4 regions of the Pseudoalteromonas sp. SG43-7 genome follow, and region 3 is predicted to be linked to each of the others. Evidence: predicted binding sites of a transcription regulator. Region 3 holds the regulator's gene; each other region holds the start of a gene.

Region 1 (4,402 bases), on a different contig from region 3:
GACTATGCGACCATCAGGAGTGAACACGTAAATTTCTTCTGGGAATAGCTCTGTTTTAACGTTTTCAACAAATTCAAATGATGAGCCTGCGCTTTGTTGTAATTCCAACAAACTTTGCATCCACTGACGTGCCCGTTGTTGTGCAGTGTGGCCTGCGTTATCACCGGATTTTTTATACATCCAATGAGCAGCAACTCCTTTATCTGCCATGTGATCCATATCGTGAGTACGGATCTGGATCTCAACAGGGATCCCATGAGGACCAACTAATGAGGTATGCAACGATTGATAACCATTAGTTTTAGGTACTGCTATATAATCTTTAAAGCGAGTTTCGATTGGTTTATATAAATTATGGGCAACGCCAAGTACCCGATAGCAGATATCCATTGAATCAACTGCAATTCTAAATGCGTAGATATCCATGACTTCATTAAACAGTAACTCTTTATTAAGCATTTTTTTATAAATACTATATAAATGTTTTTCGCGCCCAGAAACAGTGGCTGTAATGCCAGCTTCTTCAAGGCGTGCTGTTATCTCGGTTTGGATATTTGAAATGACTTCTTTGCGATTGCCGCGCGCTTTGGCAACTTCTGACTTTAAAGCGCGATGACGCATCGGGTAGAGGGCTTGAAAACCTAAATCCTCTAACTCATTTTTAATATCGTGAATACCTAAACGATTAGCAATCGGCGCATAAATCTCTAACGTTTCGCGGGCAATACGTCGACGTTTGTCAGGACGTAATGCTCCAAGAGTGCGCATATTATGAGTACGATCAGCAAGTTTGATTAAAATAACACGAATATCTTGTGTCATTGCCATAATCATTTTTCGATAGTTTTCAGCTTGGAATTCTTTTTTATCTTTAAAGCTGAGCTTATCAAGTTTGCTTACGCCCTCAACTAATTCTGCGACTGTCTCGCCAAAAATTTCGGCTAAATCTTGTTGGCTAAAGTCGGTGTCTTCAATCACATCATGCATTAATGCAGCCATTAACGTTTCGTGATCTAAATGCATACCAGCCAGAATTTGGCTTACTTCAACAGGGTGAGTAATGTAAGGTTCGCCACTTGAGCGAGTTTGACCCTCATGGGCCTCTCGGGCTACCACATAGGCTTTTTGTACCAGCTCTACATCAGCAGCAGGTAAGTATTCTGATATTTTCTTTTTTAGACCTTCAAAAAGATACATTCACACTCCAATGTTCTCGTGAAGCAAATAGGTAACGGTATGTTAAGAATATACGATGAAAAGAAGGGATTGCCAACGGCTAGAATAGAAATACTATACCGTTGGCTAAATCAGACAAGGAAGTCAGATTATTGGTTGCCGCCTACAATAGCTGCAACTGCAGCCATTTCAGCCGCCTCTTGATGTTGTTGCTCTTCACGATCAATAAGATCCATTGATGAGCTATCTACTAAACCAAGTTCAATTTCACGTAAAGCAACAACCGTTGGTTTATCGTTTTCAGGATCAACCAGTGGCTTTTTACCACCGACCGCGATTTGACGGGCACGACGGGCCGCAACTAAAATTAAATCAAAACGATTACCAATTGCATCTACTGCATCTTCAACAGTTACGCGAGCCATCTTAGCACTCCAAATAAATTTTTAAGCAAAGACGTAGTTTACTGCACCGAGTCAGATTCGCCAATAGCTTGTGGTTAATTTAAACAAATAAAATACTTACTGAACCCAAATTAGGATTTAACGCAGTAAGTCTACGAGTAAATCTTGATGGCGAATAGCTTGGCTTTGTAGCGATAAGCGTTTTGCCAATACGATCGTCTCAATTTCCTTCAGCGCAGTTGCAAAATCATCGTTAACCACGACATAGTCATATTCATTGTAATGAGACGTTTCAGATTGTGCTTTTGCCATGCGACCAGCAATGATTTCTTGTGAATCTTGGCCGCGATTATTTAAGCGCGCTTCAAGCTCAAATTTTGACGGTGGTAGGATAAAAATGGTTTCAACATCAGCGACCAGATCACGAACTTGACGTGCACCTTGCCAATCAATATCTAAAAATACATCAATACCTGCTGCAAGCTGCTCTTCAATTGCTTGCTTTGATGTACCGTAGTAATTATCGAACACTTGCGCCCATTCAAAAAAATCATTCTTTTCAATTAATGATTTGAATTCATCAACATTTACAAAGTGGTAATGCACGCCATTTGCTTCGCCCGGACGAGGCGAGCGAGTAGTATGCGATACAGATACTTTCATATCATTATACTTAGTTAACAATGCATTGATTAAGCTGGATTTACCCGCACCAGATGGTGCCGATAAAATAAATAAGTTTCCGCGAGAGTGTGCCATGGGTTTTTACCTAAAATAAACCGACTAGAGCTGCTAATAAGCTCCGCCTTAATTTTGGTATTGTACTTTATTTAGTGAAGTTTACTCAACTGCCGAAAGTATCCTAGTGAGGTGATTAAATTTTAACGTATTAATAACCGTATTTTTGTTACGGCAATGATGACTGTTTAAAAAACTCCCGCATTTTAACGATTATTTGTACTTAGTTGCATAATGCAAAAATGGTCGTTGCAAGTTGCATCTTTCATCTTCAACTTTATTTTATTTTGTTTTATTTCAATGCTTTATTTTTTGGAATGATGCCTGCATTGGTACAGTTACTTAATGATTGAGGGCTTACTAATGAGATTAACCCATTTAGCCATAGCGTGTTTAGTTTCACTTCCTTGTGCTGTATTTAGCCAGCCATTCGATAATTGCCCTAGTCAGGCATTTTTGATGCAGGATGCAAAGGCACAGCTTTACGGTATAGATTTAGTGTCGGCTAAACCTACGATTTTATCATCGGCTTTGACGTTTGCTAGCGAGGCAAATAATGAAAGTGTGAATGCCGTCGGTTTTAATTACAAAGACCAATACTTATACGGTTTTAGCCGACAATCGCCTAAAAGCGTGGTGCAAATTGGTAGCAACTACGAAATGAAGCGGTTAAATGTTACTGGCCTACCCGATACTAATTTTTATGTAGGTGATATTCAAGTGACTGGTGAGCAAGCAAATCAAAGTGCGATGTATTATGTATATACTCCCAATTTTGGTTTATATGAAATCAATCTAGAGGGTGATCTAGATGCCCCCATAACTGCTCGGCTACTACCTGCAACCGAGACATGGAACTTAGGTATATTTGATTTTGCATTTCATCCGCAAAGTAATCTGTTATACGCAGTTGAATCAAATGGTGATTTGCATGAAATTAACGTTGCAGAAAATACTACCAAGTTTATTACTCAAGTTGATATTGGTGATGATACGGGCGCATTTGGTGCTGCCTATTTTGATATCAATGGTCAGTTTTATTTTAGTAATAATAAAAGCGGAAAAATTCACAAAGTTGATTTAAGTATTAGTCCTGTTGTTGGTTATACGCCTGTTGCGAATGTGTTTACATCGGGCCCTAAGTCAAGTCAGAACGATGGGGCTCGTTGTGCTATTGCCGAAGTTGAGGTAACAGATAGTTCGATTGATTTTGGTGATGCTCCTCTACCTTATAACACCAGTTTAGAGCAAAGCGGAGCCAGGCATTTATTCGATCCTAACAGCACTGGCAGTAACCTGATTTATTTAGGCGATACAGTCGATGGTGAAAATATCAATACTGATGCCGACTTAATCAACAACCCAGTTGATGCATCAGATGATGGGGTGAGCTTTGTGACGGCAATATCGGCGGGTCAAGATAGCCAAATTATTGTAAACGCCTCTGCGAGTAGCTTTTTATATGCATGGTTTGATTGGGATCAAAATGGCGGCTTTAGTGAAAGTGAGCGCATAATAACTAAATATCAACTTAATCAAGGCGATAACAGTATTTTAATTAATGTACCTAGTAATGTTAAAGCTGGGCAGACATGGGCTCGTTTTAGGGTAACTGATGGCTCGGAAGCTTCGCTTATTACTGCCACTGGCGGTGTTTTAGGTGGTGAGGTGGAAGATTATGAAATAACAACATTTGCTAGTGCTGTATACCCAGGAGAAAACGATTGGGTGACACTTGCTTATGAAGATAAATGGCCGTTTGCAGGTGATTATGACTTTAATGACGTGGTCGTAAATTACCGTACTACTCAGCTCATTGAGGGCACTAATGTTGTTGGTTATAAAATTGATGGCCAGTTAATTGGTGTAGGAGCAACCTATCATAATGGCTTTGCGGTAAGCCTTAAAGAGACGGTAAATAATACAACTTACTCAATTTTAAGTAGAGAAGTCGATGCCGATAATATTCGGTTTGTGATTAATGGCGAACTACAAACAGGCTCATTTTTGGAAGCAAACACAGAGCAGGCTATTTTAATTTTTATGCAAGACACTTGGCTGCATGTGAATAAGCAATCAGGGTG
Region 2 (4,402 bases), on a different contig from region 3:
CAAACCGTCAAAGGGGTTGGCCAGTTCAACTGGATAATCTGAGCCTGCAGCTACTACTGAGCCTTGCTTTAAAAACGTTTGCCAAGCATATGCACCTTGTAATTGTGTATCGCTAAGGCGCTGCTCTGCCATATGCATATCAGAAGTTGCATGCACCGGTTGCATTGATGGAATGATTTTAAGTGCTTTGAAGCGAGGAATATCTGCTGGATCAACTATCTGTGCGTGCTCTATACGGTTACGTAGTAAAATCCCGCCGGTTTTTTTAAATACATTTTGATAGGCATCTAACACAATATGATTTGCTTTATCACCGATGGCATGGGTATTGGCGCTAAAACCATGGTTAAAGCTCAATGTGTACAGCTGCTCTAGTTTTTGTTGAGTTTCGAGCATTAAACCTTGGTGATTCTTTCTATCTGCGTAATCGGCCTGTAGTGCGGCGCCACGGCTACCTAGCGCACCATCAGCATATATTTTTACACTACGAATAGACATGAAATCGTTAAGATCTTTATAGCGACCGGCTCTGAGCATATCTTCAAGGGACGGATCTGTTGCACTTAGCATTGCAACTATGCGCAGCGGTAAGGTGCCTTGTTCAGCTCTTTGCTTGTAAACTTGCCATGTTTGTTTATCAATCCCAGCATCGTGGGTTGAGGTTATACCTAAGCTGAGCAGATGTTGGCCAGCTTGATTTAAGGCATTATTTACGTTTTGATCAGATGGCGTTGGAATATGTGCAGTAATTAAACTTTCGGCTTTATCGACAAAAATACCGCTAGGCTGACCTGCTTGGTTGCGAATAATTTCACCACCTGCTGGTGACTGTACTGTGGGTGTTAATTTGGCTAACTCCATCGCTTTGCTATTAACCCAAATCGCGTGGCTATCGACACGAGAAAGCACCACCGGAACATCTTTGACAACTTTATCTAAGTCAGCAGCAGTAGGAAATTGCTTATTAGGCCACAGTTCTTGATTCCAACCGCGGCCAATAATCCAGCCCTGGTTATTTTTAGCAAATACAGCAAGTTTTTTTTGTATTTCTGCAATCGACATACTGCCACGTAAATCGAGTTGCGCTAAATTATTACCAAGTCCTATCACATGACCGTGGGCGTCAATTAAACCAGGTAATAAGGTTTGTTGCTCGGCATCAAATACTGCAGCATTAGGGAAACTCGCTTTTAGTTTATCGTCTCCTACTTTTACTACTTTGCCATCTTTAATAACCAGTGTAGAAAATTGCTGTAATTGGCCACTGTAAGTTGGAGTGTAACCGTTAGCATTGTAGATCACCGTGGTATCAGCTAGCACAGGTAAAGATAAAGTGATTAAACAGGCGAGTAAGCATTTCATTGTTAGAATTCTTTTTCTGCTTTTGTTAGTTAAACAGTAACAGAGAATACTGAGTCTGCAAATTAAATATAATAAATTATTTATCGTTGTGCATTTCAACTATGCTGATGAATTAGCTATTCATTTATTTGCATATAGAGTAAATTCAGACAGTGATAATCTACCATCTTTATCGCTGTCATAGTTTTTAAAACGAGACCACAGGGCAGGATCTTTTGCTGACTCTGAACGCGTGATAAGACCGTCTTTATCGCGGTCTAAGTTTTTGAATTGTTCTGCTATATTATCAGTTGTTGCAAAACTGCAACAGCTACTGACAAATAACAAACTTAGTCCCAGTTGTGTACAAAATTTCATTGGGGAAACTCGTTAATCTAGATTATTAGTTAAAAAACGCTTAAATTCAGATAGGGAAATTTTATTGTCTTGGTTTTTGTCCCAACGTTTAAAGTTACTCAACAATTGTGGTTGTGGTTCAAGCTCATTATGCGTTAAATAGCCATCTTTATTGCTATCTAAATGATCAAAACGTTGTTTTACATCCAGTGCCATTGCGCTAAAACTGGTGGCTAGCGACACACTTAATATTATTAATATGCTTTTCATTATTTACATCCTACCAACAAAAAGAATAAAGCATTTGCCATAATTTAAATCCCAACATTAAATCCGTTTACACATTCCCTCCGGGATTATGGCAAATACTTTAAAGCCTTTTAAAATTTAAACTTTGCGAACTCTTGCTCAGATAACTGCTCGTCGTTATTATCATCAAGATCAGTAAACTGCTTTAATAGCGTGTTGTTTTGCTTGGCTTCAAGCAATGAAATTTGTCCGTCAGAGTCGGTATCTAATTGCGCAAACTTAACGTTTAATTGTGATGCTAAAACAGTGGCGCTAATGACTAAAAACATCAGTGAAAAAGCGGCGATAAGTTGTTTCATAGCAGTGTTTCCTTTGGGAAAATTATTGCAAAAATTGTTTAAACTCAGCAAATGAAATTTGACCATTTTGATCTTTGTCAATTTGCTCAAAACTTTCGTGTAATACCGCATCTTCAGATGCTTCTGCTTCACTCAATGTGCCATTACTGTCTTTATCAAGTTCTGCGAAGGTGGCCTCGACATCAATGGCAAAGCTGTTAAAGCTAAGCAGTAGGCTGATGCATAAGCACAGCGGTGTTAATATTTTCATATTATTTCCTTATAAACAGTCGTTGATACGGATGTTACAAGAACGATGCCAATTTTTTTATTGTAAAAATATCAGTGACTTAATGTTTTGGCATGATAATAAGTGGGAAAAAATGACTGGGCAGTGTGTCTTTTTTGCAACAACTTTTAACGGGTATTGATTAAGTTTTTAAAAAACAGTTGGTTAAGTTGTTTCAATTTAGCGTCAGTCGCTTTATATAGCGCTACACAGTTCGCCTTATTCATTATTCTTATTGATTCAGCTAGTGTATAAGTAACACCTTCCATAATCAGACATTTAACTAAAGGAGTAGCGATAATGGCCTCATTCGCTAAAAAGTACAGTGCATTACTTAGTTGGCGACCCAATTTAATAGGCCAGTTTTTGTTTAGTACTTTGTTATCGCTGCTGCCATTATCACTGGTAGTGATTGTATTTTTAAATGCGCTGAATAAACAGCTAGCAGTAACTCAACAAATCGTCAGTGAAAATTATCAAATTACCAAGTCATTTAATAATCTTAAGCAAGACCTCAATAGCTTAGAGCGTGCAACGCGACAAAACTGGGTGCTGAAAAGCGAATCACTCGATGAATTGATTGTTGATAAGTGGCAATCATCACTACAAAGCATTGATGAACTAACTTTTATAAGTTCTACGGGGGAGTATATTAAGCAATGGCAGCAACTCGCACAGGTATTGCAATTAGCGCATACTCAACTCGTTACTGAAGGACAACAAGATGCGCAATTGTTTATTCCTGTGAGTGAATTAATTGCGCGTCAAACGGTGTGGCTAAGAGATCAAAATGAGCTGCAAATAACTAAAAATCAGCAACAGTTAAAAGCTTTGCAAAGCTCATTTATCAATTGGTTAATAGCACTTATCCCATTAACTTTACTAGTAGGTGGTGGTTTTTTATGGCGTATAAGTGGTCGCTTAAAAGGATTAACGTCGGTTATTGATAAGCTTGGGCAAGGTCATTGGCAACAAAAAATAGCTGTACAAGGCTCTGCTGAGTTGGTTGAACTAGGAAATAAATTACAATGGGTGCAAGAGCAGTTGCATCAATTAGAGCAACAAAAAGATACTTTTTTACGCCATGTTACCCATGAATTGAAAACTCCATTAGCGTCAATGGTTGAGGGCACTGACTTACTTGCCGATGAAATCGTTGGGCCAATTAACAAAGAGCAGCAAGCGGTGTTGGCGTTAATTACCCAGAGCATGGTGCGTTTGCGCGCTATGATCGATAGTTTACTTAGTTACAATGCGATTCGCAGCAGCAAAGAAGACTTAAGTGAGCTGGAATTCTCGCAATTAATAACCAAGATAAACAGCCATTTTGAACATCGTTTAGTGGCGCGTAAGCAAAGCTTATGTTGGCATTGTGAGTTACCCGAGCAACCACTGGAAATTGCTGCAGAGCTTGTTGAAATGATCTTAATTCAGTTGATCTCTAATGGCTTAAAGTTTTCACCAGCAGGACAGGCGGTCAATATTGCTCTGTCATTAGCTGGTCGTACTTTGACTATGAGCGTTAGCGATCAAGGCACCGGTATTAAAGAGCAAGAGAAATCACATATATTCAGTGCCTTTTATCAAGGTAAGAATGCTAAAGATATAACCGCTCAAGGTAGTGGTTTAGGGCTCACCATTGTAAAAGAGTCTGTTGAGCAATTGATGGGTACTTTACACGTTGAGCATAATGAGCCACAAGGCTGTCGTTTTATAATTCAAATCCCAATCATCCCTCCAACCAATAAAAACCAAGGAGTTAATTAGCATGGGCGTGCGTTTAAATGCCATTTTAGTAGTTTGCATTACAACCTTAGGGCTCGCAGGG
Region 3 (4,402 bases):
ATTATACAACCATGCTACCTGGTGGCTTTGGGGCGGTGCGTGAACTCACTGATTTATTAATGCTCGAAAATGGTAAATCATTAACCAGCGAAGGCACGAGCTCATGAATAGTGCGCGTTTAATATTATGCGTATTATTTGTCGGCTGCATGGTATGGCTGTGGTATCCGTATTTTTATCAAAGTACCGCCATAAAACAACACCAAGAAGATATAATAGCAAAACCTGATTATACTGCGGTGGCATTAAAACAAACCGCATTTGATGAACAAGGTAAAATTAGCCACAAAGTAACAGCTGCAAAAATGGAACTCTACCAACAGTTAGGGTTCACTTACTTTGAACAACCTATTTTTACACTCTATAATCAACAGCAGACGTGGCAAATTAATGCCGATGAAGCCACCTTATATGAAAATCATCAATTAATTTTAGAAGGTAATGTGGTTGCTAAAAACCTGACCAATAATGCCATGATTGAACATATAAACGCAGATAATATTCAGGTTGATATTGAACTACAAACCATGAGTTCAGAACAACCAGTTGAATTAATCGGACCAAATTTAAAAATCACTGGGCGCGGTCTCCATGCCGACTTAAAAGCCGAAGTGGTAGAACTAATTAACCATACGCGAACCATATATTATGACCAATAAATTTGCTCACTTGCTTGTTATACCAAGCTTATTCATTGCTTTTGCAAGCTTTGCTGAAAATACGACACCACCTGCAGATCAAGTCTCTATCAGTGCTGACACGCAGCTTGCCCAACTGAAAGACAATATCGGTATTTTTGAAAAAAATGTTGAAATCATTCATGGTAACCGCCGTATCAAAGCGGATCGACTTGAAGTCCATAAGCGCGAAGATTTAGGCGATAACAAACAACTACTTGTCGCAACTGGCAGTCCGGCTTACTTTGAAGAAAAACAAACTGATGGCACAGTAATGAGTGCCAGTGCTGATGAAGTCCGTTACGATGTCGCTAAGCGCTATTTAACCTTGGTTGGCAATGCACAAGTCACTCAGGCAGGTCAAAAAATCAATGCCAAAAGCATTACCTATGATATGGACCAGCAACTGATCAGTGCTGAAAAAGGCGCAAGCTCAAGCGATCGTGTGCACACCATTTTGGTACCAGTAGACAGTAAAAAAGACAAATCTAAAGGGCAGCCATGAGTACATTAAAAGCTGAATTTCTAGCAAAAAGCTATAAAGGTCGCCAAGTTGTAAAAAGCGTGGGTTTAGAAGTTAGCGCAGGCAGCATTGTTGGCTTATTGGGTCCTAATGGCGCTGGTAAAACCACCACCTTTTATATGATTGTGGGTTTAGTTCCAAGCGACAAAGGTAAAATCAGTATTGATGATAATGACATCACCTTACTGCCAATGCACAGTCGCGCACGGTTAGGGATTGGCTACCTGCCACAAGAATCATCCATCTTCCGTAAATTAACTGTTTATCAAAACCTGATGGCTATTTTAGAAACTCGTAAAGAGCTGAATAAACAAGCCAGAGAAGAAGCGCTCGACAGCTTACTTGATGAGTTTAGCATTCAACATATCCGCGACAGCCAAGGTATGGCATTATCTGGCGGTGAACGTCGTCGAGTTGAAATTGCACGCGCTTTAGCCGCAAACCCAAAATTTATCTTACTTGATGAGCCTTTTGCTGGCGTTGATCCTATTTCAGTGTTAGATATAAAGAAGATTATTGAACACCTTAAAAACCGTGGTATTGGCGTGCTTATTACCGACCACAATGTACGAGAAACCCTTGATGTTTGTGAAAAAGCCTACATAGTTTCTCATGGGGAGTTAATTGCATCAGGTACCCCTGAGCATGTACTCGCCGACCAAACAGTCCGCGATGTTTACCTGGGCGAGCAATTTAGGCTATAAAGCCACGCTCGGCTAAGTATCTGCTAGACTTAACGATGATAACAATAAAAGGATTGTTAGAGATACATGAGGCAATCACTCCAGCTGCGCATGGGCCAGCAACTTACAATGACACCACAGCTGCAACAAGCAATTCGCTTATTGCAACTCAGTACATTGGATCTCCAGCAAGAAATTCAAGAAGCGCTCGACAGCAATCCATTGTTAGAGCTAGAAGAACATGAATATTCAGACGACACGGCTGGTAAAAACGAACAAAAACAAGATAACGATGACTTAACCGTTAGCGCATCAGCAGACGACAAGCCAAGCGAATATGAACAAGAAAGTAGCGAAGCATTAAGTAAAGAGACCTTAAGTGACGAAATGGCTATGGACGTCACCTGGGACGAATACATGAGTGCTGCGCCAAATACGTCATCTGGGCCAATGCCTGAAGATGAGTCAATTTATCAAGGTGCCTCAACTGAAACCTTGCACGAATATCTAATGTGGCAATTACAACTCACACCTTTTAGTCCAACCGATGAAGCCATTGCCATTGCGATTGTTGAAGCCGTTGACGATTCAGGTATTTTAACCTTGAGCTGCGAAGACATCGCAGAAAGCTTAAATCAAGGTAATAACGAAGAAGAAATCGAACTCGACGAAGTGCAAGCAGTGTTAAAACGCATTCAGTTGTTTGACCCTGTTGGTATTGCTGCGCGCAGCCTACAAGAATGTTTATGTATTCAATTAAATCAATTTGATCCTGCAACTCCTTGGATTAGCGAGACAAAAATGATTTTAACTGATCATATCGATTTATTAGCTAGTCGTGACTATCGCACTTTGATGAAAAAGACTAAGCTTAAAGAAGATGAACTAAAAGAAGTAATGACACTGATCCACAGCCTTAACCCAAAGCCTGCGGATACCATAGTACGCGAAGAATCAGAGTATGTTATTCCTGACGTTTCGGTGAAAAAAATTAAAGGTCGCTGGGTGGTTGAACTCAATCCAGACAGCATGCCAAAAATTAGAGTGAACAGCCAATATGCGGCGATGTCACGCTCTGTAAAATCAAGCACTGACAGCCAATTTATACGCTCGCATTTGCAAGAAGCTAAATGGTTTATTAAAAGCCTAGAAAGTCGTAACGAGACGTTACTCAAAGTAACCAACTGCATTGTTAAACAGCAGCAAGGATTCTTTGAGCATGGCCCTGAGGCCATGCGCCCTATGGTACTAAACGACGTTGCCGAAATGGTTGAGATGCACGAATCAACAATTTCTCGTGTAACCACCCAAAAATACATGCATACCCCTCGTGGTATATTTGAGTTAAAATATTTTTTCTCGAGCCATGTAAGTACTGAGAACGGCGGCGAATGCTCATCGACAGCCATTCGAGCATTGATCAGAAAATTGATCAGTGCAGAAAACTCAGCGAAACCATTGAGTGATAGTAAGATTGCAGATATATTGGCAGAGCAAGGTATCAAAGTAGCTAGACGGACTATTGCAAAATACCGCGAGTCGCTGGCTATTCCACCGTCAAATCAACGTAAAAGTTTGATTTAAGGCGTAAAATCACAAGAGGAAAATGCTTATGCAACTAAATTTAACTGGTCGTCATGTAGAAATTACTGATTCATTAAGAGACTATGTAAACAATAAGTTTGCCAAGCTTGAAAGGCATTTTGATCATATCAATAATGTCCATGTCATTCTTGATGTAGAAAAGCTAAGCCAAAAAGCAGAAGCCACATTACATGTCAGTGGCGCTGAATTATTTGCCTCAACTGAGCACCAAGACATGTATGCAGCCATTGACGGACTAATCGACAAACTTGACCGTCAGGTAATTAAACACAAAGAGAAGCACGCTCGACACTAACACTATGAAATTAAGCTCACTTATTTGCCAGGACTGCAGTAAAGCTGCGGTCCTTTTTAATAGCAAAAAACGGATCATTGAATTTATCAGCCAATTGGCTCATGAACAACTTCCTCAGCTATCACAACAAGAAATCCTCAACGCACTACTGTCGAGAGAAAAACTAGGTAGTACGGGTATTGGTCGTGGTATTGCTATTCCTCATGGCCGTATGAGTGGTGTTGAAAACCCGCTAGCAATAATTATAGTGAGTGAATCACCGATTGATTTTGATGCGATAGATAATCGCCCAGTTGATATATTTGTAGCTCTCATCGTGCCAGATGGTGATAGCCAACTTCATTTGAAGACGTTAGCCACAATTGCTGATAAACTCAACGACAAAGATTTTTGTAAACAACTACGTAGCGCAAAAACAGACCAAGATTTGTATCACGTAATTGCTGCGCAATCGTAGCCAAATGAAGGAGAATTTACATGGAGTTAATCATCATCAGTGGGCGTTCTGGCTCAGGTAAATCTGTTGCTCTGCGTGTAGTAGAAGATCTTGGTTATTATTGTGTAGATAATATTCCGGTAAACTTATTACCTTCATTAGTGCGCAGTGTCTCTGATAATTA
Region 4 (4,402 bases), on a different contig from region 3:
GGCCTTAAAAAAGCCCTCGGTAGTCAAGGAGCCTAAGCATGAGTTTATATAACGTTTTTGATATTTCAGGTAGTGGTATGAGTGCGCAAAATGTGCGTTTGAACACCACCGCAAGTAATATTTCCAATGCCAATAGCATTAGCTCAAGCCAAGACAAAACTTACCGGGCGCGTCACCCTGTTTTTGCAGCTGAACTGATGAAAGCATCAGAATCAACTGGTAATACGCAGGGATCGTCTGTTGGCGTTAAAGTACTAGGCATTGTAGAGAGTAATAAACCACTGCAAATTGAATATAACCCAAATCACCCCAGTGCGGATGAAAATGGTTATATCTACAAACCTAACGTTAATGTCGTTGAAGAAATGGCTAATATGATTTCCGCCTCACGCTCTTATCAAACCAATGTGCAAGTTGCTGATGCAGCGAAGCAAATGTTAAGTAAAACACTGTTGCTTGGGCAGCGGTAATTGAGGGTTAGATTATGAGTAACGACATAAATACTGCATCATCAAGCTATATAGATTCGCTTCGTTGGCCGAGTAAACAAGAGGCTGACGAAAAGACTGGTGAAAAGAAAAGTGATGCATTAACGCAAGAGGATTTCTTTTCATTATTAACGCAGCAACTGTCGTTTCAAGATCCCAGTAAACCTGCGGACAACGACCAAATGATTGCACAAATGACGAACTTTACCATGGCAGAAGGTATCTCAAATTTAAATTCAAAGTTTGAGTCTTTGGCTGCTTCAATGACCTCTAATTCAGCGTTGCAAGCATCAACTCTGGTAGGCAAAAAAGCTTTAGTTGAATCAGATACATTAGATCTTAACAGCAGTGGTGATGTCTCGGGCATGATTGCTGTTGAAAGTCCCGTTAAAGATTTAAGGCTCAGTATTACAGATGCTTCCGGACAACTAGTGAGAGTAATTGAGTTAGGTGATAAACCTGCTGGTGGCTTACGTTTTAACTGGGATGGAAAAAATGAAGCCGGTGAGAGCCTTCCGCCAGGAGAATACAATATCAAAGCAGAGGGCAGCATGGGCGAAGAATTTACTAGTTTACCCATGGCCTCTTATAAAAATATTGATAGCGTCAATATTAATGGCGCTAACGGTATTATTATTAACACTAAAGAAGGGGCAGTTAAGCTGTCTGATGTCGCAGAAATTGCGTGATAAATTTTATTTATTTTTTAGCCTATTGGCTAAATTTTATAGGTTAGAGGTGAATTATGAGTTTTAATATTGCATTAACTGGCATTGCTGCCGCACAAAAAGATTTGGATGTTACTGCTAATAACATCGCTAATGTAAATACCTACGGTTTTAAAGAATCGAGAGCTGAGTTTGCCGATGTTTATTCATCATCAGTTTTTTCTTCGGGTAAAACTAAAAATGGTGATGGTGTACAAACAGCATCTGTAGCACAGCAGTTTCATCAAGGTTCAACATTAGGCACTAAAAATTCACTCGATCTTGCTATAGGAGGTGAAGGATACTTTGCTCTTAGCAATGAGTTAGGCTCACAAGATAAAACATTCACTCGTGCAGGGGCGTTTAAATTAGATAAAGATAACTTTATCGTTGACGCACAAGGTAATTACTTACAAGGCTTTCCTGTTGATGAAATTAGTGGAGATGCAACATCAGTAAGTTTAACCTCCTCTGGGGCGATTCAAATTCCTGATTCATCAGGTTCCCCGCGGGCTACCTCAAGTGTATATTCGTCATTTCGATTGGATTCGACCAAAGATACACCGACTATTACACCATTTGATCCAACTCAATCAGGGTCATATACTCACTCTACCTCAACCAATGTTTATGATTCGCTAGGTGAGCCGCATACTATGCAATTGTTTTTTGTGAAAACGGATGCAGCTGTTACAGGTAATGCTAATGAGTGGCAAACCTATGCCACGTTAGACGGTCAAGCATTCAATCCTGATGGAAGCTCGCAAGGCGCTACTGGACCATTTAATCCAATTTCAACATTTCAGTTTGATGCGAACGGCTTACCACTTAACACCAATGGTACCGCAAATACAGGCAATACATTTAACCCTGTTGTGTTAGATAGCACTAATTTGACAGGGTTTTTAAGCAATGGTGCTAGCTTTCCTAATAATGTAACTATCAACTGGCGTGATGAAGCAGGTACCTCTGCAAAAATCCCGACCCAGCATGCAGGCAAGTTTGAAAATAAAGTATTATCTCAAGATGGTGCTGCTGTGGGACGGTTGGCAAATATAGACATTGGTGTTGATGGAAAAATTGTTGCTTCTTATAGTAATGGTGACTCTAACTACCTAGGTCAAGTTGCGTTAGTCCGTTTTCCCAATTCACAGGGGTTACAACAAGTAGGCAATACGTCATGGAAGAAAAGTTTAACTTCAGGTGACCCTGTAGCGGGTGAAGCAAATTCAGGCGCATTTGGTAAGATTAGCTCATCAGCATTAGAGCAATCAAACGTGAACTTAACCAATGAGCTTGTTGATTTGATCAGCGCACAGCGTAACTTCCAAGCTAACTCGCGTGCACTTGAAGTGAATTCAACACTACAGCAAGCTATTTTGCAGATCCGTTAACCTCGTTTTAATATTTTTTACAATCCGACACCTAGGCTGCTATTTATTAGCAGCCTTTTTTATTTGTGCTTGATTATATTTTGTAATTTATTACGTCATTTTATTGTGGCACTTATCTTGCATTTGTCATGTTATAGATTTTTAACGTGAGTCGATGTTATGGACAAGATGGTCTACATTGCAGCGTCTGGAGCTAAGCAAAGTTTGCGGGGCCTAGAGCTTAAAGCAAATAATTTAGCAAATGCCAATACCACAGGCTTTAAAGCTGACTTCGCGCAAGCGCGCTCAATGCAAGCTTTTGGTGAAGGCTTACCGACACGTGTTTTTACTATGCAGGAACGGCCAGGCTCTAATATGACTTCCGGCGGTATTGTTGAAACTGGACGTGATCTTGATATTGCTATGAGCGATAAAGGGTGGCTTACAGTGCAAGATGCTTCAGGTAATGAGGCATATACTAAAGTTGGCACGTTGAATATCACCCCTGATGGCGCTTTGATCACCAGTCACGGGCGTCAAGTTATTGGCGAAGGTGGACCGATTATTCTGCCATTGCCGGTGGAGAAAGTCGAATTTAGTGACGATGGTTCAATCCAAGTTCGCCCGCAAGGTGCGCCGGCTAACTTTTTAGAAGTTGTTGACCGTTTGAAGGTAATTAAGGCAAATAATTCTGAGCTTGAAAAAGGCAATGATGGCTTATTTCGACCAAAATCCGAATTACTGGAAAATGGTATATGTGGATTTTGTGACATCTCTAATGATGTGAAAGTAATGAGTGGCACTTTGGAAATGTCAAATGTGAATCCGGTACATGAGATGGTGGATATGATAAGCCATCAACGCCAATTTGAATTACAAGTTAAGTTAATGAAAACGGCTGAAGAAATTGACGAACGTCAAACTCAATTGCTGCGTATTGTTTAACTTTATTGAGAGGACATTAATATGAATCCTGCATTGTGGATAAGTAAAACGGGGCTTGATGCTCAACAAACCGATATTTCGGTTATCTCAAATAATTTAGCCAATGCCAGTACTGTTGGTTATAAGAAAAGTCGTGCTGTATTTGAAGATTTGCTTTATCAAAATATTAATCAGCCAGGGGGGCGTTCATCACAAGATACAGAGATGCCTTCTGGTCTGATGCTTGGTGCTGGTACCAAAGTAGTTGCTAATCAGAAGAACTTTTCTCAAGGTAACATGTTAACCACTGAAAACTCATTGGATTGGATGATATCAGGGCCAGGCTTTTTTGAAGTTTTACAGCCCGATGGCAATATCGCCTATTCGCGAAATGGTCAATTTACCACGGATGAAGATGGTCGTATTGTTACTGCTGGTGCAGGTTTTCCTGTGCAGCCAGAAATGAATGTACCGGATGATGCGAAGTCAATTACCGTATCACAAGATGGTGAGGTATCGGTGAAAATAGAAGGACAACCTGAGAATGTGGTGATTGGTCAGTTAACGATCAGTGACTTTATCAATCCATCAGGTCTAGAGCCTGTAGGCCAAAATTTATATACCGAAACGGCCGTCAGTGGCGCACCTGTACAAGGTAACCCTGGTCTAGAAGGATTAGGCACTGTTGTCCAAGGCGCACTTGAAACCTCTAACGTAAATGTAACCGAAGAGTTAGTTAACCTAATTGAAACTCAACGTATCTATGAAATGAATTCAAAGGTGATTTCAGCGGTTGACGAAATGATGAGTTACATCAGTCAGCAACTTTAACTAATTCGGAGCAAAGTTATGCGTAATTTATCTATAATCTTAACGGGTGCATTTATATTGAGTGGTTGTATGACGACTC

The links. The regulator sigma-54, encoded in region 3, starts transcription at its own class of promoters, with help from an activator protein. The targets are predictions, from matches to a motif close to GTTGGCACGNNNNTNGNNT.
Region 1: the regulator sigma-54 is predicted to act here: its motif matches at 2,630-2,648, upstream of H5200_RS10985 (LruC domain-containing protein).
Region 2: the regulator sigma-54 is predicted to act here: its motif matches at 2,591-2,609, upstream of H5200_RS09395 (EF-hand domain-containing protein).
Region 4: the regulator sigma-54 is predicted to act here: its motif matches at 2,694-2,712, upstream of H5200_RS21205 (flagellar basal body rod protein FlgF).

What each region holds. Positions count from the first base shown of each region.
Region 1 is NZ_JACJEY010000020.1:27,900-32,301, reverse strand. It holds gene spoT (bifunctional GTP diphosphokinase/guanosine-3',5'-bis pyrophosphate 3'-pyrophosphohydrolase) at 1-1,197, opposite strand, end outside; gene rpoZ (DNA-directed RNA polymerase subunit omega) at 1,326-1,601, opposite strand; gene gmk (guanylate kinase) at 1,719-2,339, opposite strand; gene H5200_RS10985 (LruC domain-containing protein) at 2,682-4,402, shown strand, end outside.
Region 2 is NZ_JACJEY010000016.1:2,192-6,593, reverse strand. It holds gene H5200_RS09415 (amidohydrolase) at 1-1,362, opposite strand, end outside; gene H5200_RS09410 (EF-hand domain-containing protein) at 1,483-1,719, opposite strand; gene H5200_RS09405 (EF-hand domain-containing protein) at 1,732-1,968, opposite strand; gene H5200_RS09400 (hypothetical protein) at 2,079-2,306, opposite strand; gene H5200_RS09395 (EF-hand domain-containing protein) at 2,329-2,556, opposite strand; gene H5200_RS09390 (HAMP domain-containing sensor histidine kinase) at 2,872-4,341, shown strand; gene H5200_RS09385 (hypothetical protein) at 4,343-4,402, shown strand, end outside.
Region 3 is NZ_JACJEY010000058.1:8,967-13,368, reverse strand. It holds gene kdsC (3-deoxy-manno-octulosonate-8-phosphatase KdsC) at 1-107, shown strand, start outside; gene lptC (LPS export ABC transporter periplasmic protein LptC) at 104-658, shown strand; gene lptA (lipopolysaccharide transport periplasmic protein LptA) at 648-1,181, shown strand; gene lptB (LPS export ABC transporter ATP-binding protein) at 1,178-1,903, shown strand; gene H5200_RS19435 (RNA polymerase factor sigma-54) at 1,970-3,466, shown strand; gene hpf (ribosome hibernation promoting factor) at 3,495-3,782, shown strand; gene ptsN (PTS IIA-like nitrogen regulatory protein PtsN) at 3,787-4,239, shown strand; gene rapZ (RNase adapter RapZ) at 4,260-4,402, shown strand, end outside.
Region 4 is NZ_JACJEY010000075.1:1,857-6,258, reverse strand. It holds gene flgB (flagellar basal body rod protein FlgB) at 1-36, shown strand, start outside; gene flgC (flagellar basal body rod protein FlgC) at 39-470, shown strand; gene H5200_RS21215 (flagellar hook assembly protein FlgD) at 485-1,177, shown strand; gene flgE (flagellar hook protein FlgE) at 1,234-2,589, shown strand; gene H5200_RS21205 (flagellar basal body rod protein FlgF) at 2,749-3,513, shown strand; gene flgG (flagellar basal-body rod protein FlgG) at 3,535-4,323, shown strand; gene flgH (flagellar basal body L-ring protein FlgH) at 4,342-4,402, shown strand, end outside.